Regions from separate parts of the Paenibacillus sp. RS8 genome, predicted to be linked through region 2. Evidence: riboswitches for the same ligand, from Rfam matches in the RefSeq annotation. Region 2 holds a riboswitch; the other holds the start of a gene.
What was found. Region 2 has a riboswitch for cyclic di-AMP ahead of ACDZ28_RS02965 (alpha/beta fold hydrolase). Riboswitches for the same ligand answer to the same signal wherever they lie in the genome.

Region 1 (3,113 bases), 3.3 Mb from region 2:
TCCAATATTCCTCATTTCCGGGCAGATCATCAAACCATTCTGCATCCTTAGGGCAATCTAGAATCATGAACTTTCCGTATTCCTGATCTCTGGATTGATGATATTTAAGATAGGCTTTTCCGTTATCAATGGCGAGAATTTCTATCTTTCCGGAGGTGTGTGACATGGATAGGCGTACTCTTTTGCCAAGTCCTGAGGTTCTGGCTTTGGCTTCTTCTACAATTTGATAGACTTGCTCAAGAGGTAATACAAAATCTCGGTTTCCGGCAACGGGACGATTCACGAAGAAGTAGTAAGGTGTTACGCCAGCCCATGAGAGTCGGTCTAATAATTCTCCCAATATAACTGGATCATCATTGATGCCTTTAAGGACGGGGGTCTGATTTACGACAATTGCCCCAGCGTTGTGGAGGGCTTTAAATGCTTTTTTGGCTTCAGGTGTGATTTCACGAGGATGATTGATATGCGCCATAACATAAATTCGCTTGTCTTCGGTAGAGTAAGTACGAATCAGCTCCAGCAGCTCTTCGTCTTCCGAGATCCGCATCGGATTAAATACGGGAATCTTCGAACCTAATCTGATAATCTTGACATGCTCAATGCTTCTTAAGTTTTCAATAATGGATCTTAGCTTTGGTGTGGAGAGAATTAAACTGTCACCGCCCGTAAGAAGAACGTTGTTAATCTCAGGGTGGTTTGCAATATACTCCAGACCCGGAGAGACATCAGACATCGCTTCTTTCACGTCATTTCGGAACAGGCGTTTACGGAAGCAGTAGCGGCAATAGGCTCCGCAGACCTCGGATACAATCAGTAATGCTGTTGTTTTATACTTGTGCTGACATCCCGGCACCACATAATTCGTGTCTTCATCCGAAGCATCCCAACGTCCATATTCCAGCAGTTCACCTTCGTTAGGGATAACCAGTTTACGAATGGGATCATCTGGATCGTCCCAGTTGATTAAAGACAGATAGTAGTCATTCACACGAAAAACAAATTTGTCCGTGATTTCTTTCAAGTTCTCTTTTTCCAGATCAGACAACATAGCAATTTTGTGAATATCCGTGATGTACTTTACCTTTTGCACTTACATCTCTCCTTTGTCCCTTTGTGTGAGAAAAGAGGAAGCCTTAGTGTCAAAGGCCAATCTACTGCCAGCAGGGTCCAAAAAAACACAAAAAGAGACCCTTAGCAAGGGTCTCTGGTTATGTAAATAACATGAAAAGCAGACCCATCCACTGCTGACGAGGTTAGCTGACGGACTCGGGTAAGATGGTACCCTACATTCTAATGCTCAATGATTCGCCCCAATTAACTGGTTCCCCCGCTTTTCAACTGTAAAAGTTGGAAATTAAGCGTAGGTAAAGTATACCCCATGAAGTTTTGAAAAGTCAAAAGGGAATCCTAGATTCACCTTCAATTACTAGGGGTGCTTCCACCGAGCAGTTTAGGTAGCAGCGTTAGCAGCTTTTCCCGAGTTAACGCATCACTAGAGTTCCATTTGCTTCCGTCGAGCAGATAAACATGTCCCTGACGTACTGCCGGAAGACTTTTCCAAAGTGAACTGTCTAGTAGTAGTTCCATAGCAGCCCGTGAGTCTGGACGCTCAGGAATGAGCATGAAGATATGATCTCCAGTATAAGCAGGTAATCGCGCTGGATCAACTTCAGCGAACCCTAATTCTTCATCCAGTATGGCTTGAATCTCCTCTGTCGGTTGTAGACCACATGGTGCATAAAGCGCTGTGGAGAATCCGGACATTCCCATAGCATACAGATGATTTCCGTGGTCATAGACCAAAGCAGAGGCAGTCTCTCCGGCTTGGAGACTGGTCTCGTAAAGCTGCTGCCACATGGCAGCGTTTTTGATTGTAAATGACTCCAGCCACGCTTCGGCTTCGCGTTGTTTACCGAGCCAGCTGCCTAGTGTTCGCATTCGACTTTCGAGTGGCGCAAAGGAATCAAAGGTGAGTGTCGGGGCGATGCCGGAAACGGTCCTATAGGCTCTTTCATCACTATTGGCCAAAATAATCAAATCTGGATTAAGTGAAGCGGTCAGCTGCGGGTCCAGCGGGAAACCAACATTGGCGAGCTTTTTAAGCCGATGTTTATAGACGCTGTTCCGCACGAATGCTTCATCTCCTCCGATGGGCTTCACGCCTAGTGCGAGAAGGTCGCCAAGTGTCTCTCCATGATAGACAATGCGTCTCGCTTGCTCTGGAATCTCCACTTCATGGCCTGTCCAATCTTTGACGGTAAGCTTACGACCTCGCTGATGCGCATATTGTCCGGGGGTAACTCCGGTTTTTTGCCGAAAGCGGCGGCTGAAATAATATTCATCGGAGAAGCCTACCAGTCTGGCAATTTCACGCAGCGGTTCCGTCGATTCCTGCAGGAAGCGCTTGGAATGACTAATGCGCAGATCGGTCAGGTACTCAAGTGGCTTTTTGCCGGTAAGCTGTTGAAAGATCGGTGTATACTGCCAGAACGATATCCCCGCAAGCTCAGCCAACTGCTTCACGCTGATGCTCTCTGTATAATGCTCCTCTATGAATTGTATAGTCATTTCTACGGATTCTGTGGGACTTGGTAGATGCTTGGAAGGATAATTATGCTCAAAAAATAGCAGCATTAATTCCTGGAATTTCAATTGTCGCTTGAATTGCTGCACATCATCGAAGCTATTCTTGTTCATAAGCAAATCTTCCACAAGACGGATTACCTTAGTGAACGGGTGGACAATTAATTCGCGTCTGCCTGAAAGTAGTTCGCCAGAATAACGTTCTGGATGCTCTTTTGTATAAATTGCTGAAAAGGTGATGAGATAATAATACATGGTCATTTCCTGATTGCTCGTACAATAGGAGATTCCGGGAGCTAGTAGATAACATTTATCTGTACTCAGCGTCACGCTCTGATCATCGAGGTTCAGTTGCCCGTTCCCCCCGGTAAATACGAGAAGGGTGTAGTCATGAGTTGTACGTGATACAGGGCTTGAATCGGCAGCTTGAAGTATCAGTTCGGCATCCATCAGCTGAAACAGCAGGGAGTGGAGCGGGGGGCAGGACGATGATGTTTGCAGCATAGGTTCAGCCTCCGTTTTTTTGGTGA
Region 2 (3,113 bases):
GTGGTGAGGCGTGTGGTTTCTTCTGGTGATAGTTGATCCTTCTTAATAGAAGTTGTTAAGATGCCCACACCGATAGGTTTCGTTAGTATCAGCTTATCCCCCACCTGCGCGCCTGCATTCGTTCTTACTTTGTCCGGATGCACCAGCCCCGTAACAGCCAATCCGAATTTAGGCTCTTTATCGTCGATAGAATGTCCACCTACAAGCGTCGCTCCTGCTTCCTGCACCTTGTCCGCTGCACCGCGCAAAATGTCACCGAGAATGCTTTTATCCAGAACAGAGATAGGAAAAGCTACAATATTAAGCACTGTAAGCGGCTTACCACCCATAGCATAAATGTCACTTAACGCATTGGCTGCTGCAATTTGCCCAAAGGAATAAGGGTCGTCCACGATCGGTGTGAAAAAATCAACAGTTTGCACTAACGCGAGTTCATCGCTTAAACGATACACGCCTGCATCATCACTAGTATCCAAACCTACAAGTAGATCCGGATTAGGAACGGTTGGTGGCAGACTGCGAATAACCTGCATGAGATCGGCGGGACCGATTTTGCAGCCGCAGCCTCCTTTTGAAGATAATGAAGTCAATTTTATAGTTTCGGCTTGAGACATCATGACTCAGCTCCTTTAGATAGTTAATATCGAATATCTTTAATCTTACATCAGTAGACAGCAATGTACAAAATGCATAGCTACCGATTGGATTTCATTATTCTGTTCTTTGAGAAGTGCTATGAGTGGTATTCTTTCGATTAATAGTATGCTAAAGGCTGGCTCATTCGTAGATTTCGCTACTTTGGGCCAGCCTTTAGTTCGATACTCTGTACTTTAGGGAGGTTTTCCCTAAAATACTATACAAAAGAACGTCCCGCAGCCAGTTCATACTCCCAGCTATAGAACGCCCTCATTTCTTGCTTAAACGTTAGCCGACCATTAAGACTCTGAAGAGGTTTATGCAATCTAAGGTGCTTTCTCCACTAGGATCAACTGATCTGCTGAGCATCCTGATGTTTCTCCAAAAAACGCTGAAGAATAGCATTAAATTTCTCCGGCTGACACAGATTACTAGGATCTAATGCGTTAGGAATGATCGCTAACTGAGCATGCGGCAGCTGAGACACCATATCCTTCATACAGTTGACTCCAAATTCACTAAAGTCACCGACTATACATAACGCGGGACGGTTAAAAGATTTTAAGCATCTAGTGTAATCCACATGACTAGTAGCCAGCCTTTGGCGATACAATTCCCGCGGACGTTTGTCGAGAAGTCCTCTTCTAATCTCGTTATAGGCCAGGTTCCAGCGTTCGCGATACATCATACGAATCGAAGGCAGTACAAGCTCACTAGGAGCGTAATACATTAACCAACTACAATATGCAGCCATAAGCTGAATTTTACCTACTATTGTTGATGCATGACTTCTACAAAAGCTATCGGCGACAACAATCGCCTTTACCCGTTCCGGGTATTGTTTCGCAATATGTTGAACGACGAGCCCCCCATAGGCGCTCCCGACAAAAACCGCCTCACGAATGCCCAAATCATTCAATAGCATAATTATATCTAGGCATTGCGTTTCAATAATCTCGTTTGGAGCCTGCAGCAATTCACCTGATTTGCCATTCCCCCGTAAATCGCACAGAATCACTTTATATTTATCAGAAAAATACTCTAATTGTGGTTTAAACATGCTATGTGTTAATCCATGTCCATGGATAAACACAACCGGAGTCCCTGTTCCAATGATTTCGTAATAGAGCGAAGTTCCATTCAGTTTAGCAATAGGCAAAATTAACACCTCTTTCACAGGTAGGTTCTATATCTATATGTGCTTATAAACGCAGCAAAAAACCACAGAGGGATTCTCTGTGGCTATTCATCATCAAATACGCCATTCATCCTCTCTCCATACGCTTACGAGGTTAGCTGTCGGATTCGGGCAGTGAGAGTTGCCCTACCTGTATGGATGCACTATTCAGCATCTGTAACAGGATTCACCCCATAACTAGTACCGACTGTCATATCGATTTCCAGTTGTTGGTTCCCCCGCTTTCCTTAACGGAAATTAAGCGGACTTCTTATGTAATTGTCAGTTATGTGATGAATCATACTCCGTGTAAGGTTTCTTGTAAAGTTGAGCCCTGGGCAAAATAATGATGAAAGCCATGCTTTTCATTTCATATTGAGCATACTCTTCGTTTTCTCTTTCTATTGCTCTTGTTTACTCGGTTTATTAAGAAAAAGCCGAGCGGTCATCAGAGATCAATCCCTGAACCACTCGGCTTCTTTATACAATCATTCGGCTACAACAGATCGGCGTTTTTCAATGCATGCTCCCAGCTCGGAAAAAAGAACAGCGCACTTCTCATAAGATCAGGATCGCTTTGCTTCACTTGTTTTTTACTGATCGAGCTTCCGTCAGTTTGAAGCTTTTTGATACGACTTAACACTTCATCAGCCTCCAAAGGAATTTCCATTGAAACACTCCTCTCTCAGTGACCTGGTTTCCAATCATTTTCTCCATAATATGCAAATTTATTCTTCATTTCGATTTATAAGGATTAAACCAGCTGATAGATCGGTTGTTCTGCAATAAAATAAGTAGGAATCGTTGGGTATTTCTCTGCCAAAACTTCAGCTAAATATTTCATTCCCGGGGCTTCACTCTCCGCATGACCTAACATAATCAGCGCATTCGATCTACCTTGATGTACTGCATCCCTCACATATTCCGGAGTTTCCCACTCTGGCCCTTCGCCAGCAATCAGTAAATCAAGATTGTGCTGATTAAAAAGAGGGATAGCCATTGTCCCGCCTCCTCTGTAACCCACTGATATCCCCACATGTCTGCATACCTGGGATAGGTCACCGGCAACACGTACATAGGGGATTCCTAGTTTTCTTTTTATGTACTGAGCCGCTTCACTTACTGTCATGGCAGGAATCGTTAGGATTGTAGCAGCGGGTTGCTGCTCATTCACATAAGCTGACCACTCAAGCTCTCGCAGCAAGCCGACCATGATCCCATCCGGTTTATGACGATGACAATAATCATGATAACGAAAAATAGCCATTTCAGAACGTTTGATCAAACTCAGTTTCGTGAG

Region 1: linked by a shared signal. The riboswitch ahead of ACDZ28_RS20125 (KamA family radical SAM protein) and the one ahead of ACDZ28_RS02965 (alpha/beta fold hydrolase) in region 2 are both predicted to bind cyclic di-AMP.

Annotation. Positions count from the first base shown of each region.
Region 1 covers NZ_CP168131.1:4,266,565-4,269,677, forward strand. Annotated here, with positions in the region: gene ACDZ28_RS20125 (KamA family radical SAM protein) at 1-1,090, opposite strand, end outside; cyclic di-AMP (ydaO/yuaA leader) riboswitch at 1,230-1,371, opposite strand; gene ACDZ28_RS20130 (helix-turn-helix domain-containing protein) at 1,420-3,087, opposite strand.
Region 2 covers NZ_CP168131.1:436,460-439,572, forward strand. Annotated here, with positions in the region: gene selD (selenide, water dikinase SelD) at 1-617, opposite strand, end outside; gene ACDZ28_RS02965 (alpha/beta fold hydrolase) at 986-1,795, opposite strand; cyclic di-AMP (ydaO/yuaA leader) riboswitch at 1,902-2,088, opposite strand; gene ACDZ28_RS02970 (hypothetical protein) at 2,310-2,483, opposite strand; gene ACDZ28_RS02975 (Nif3-like dinuclear metal center hexameric protein) at 2,568-3,113, opposite strand, start outside.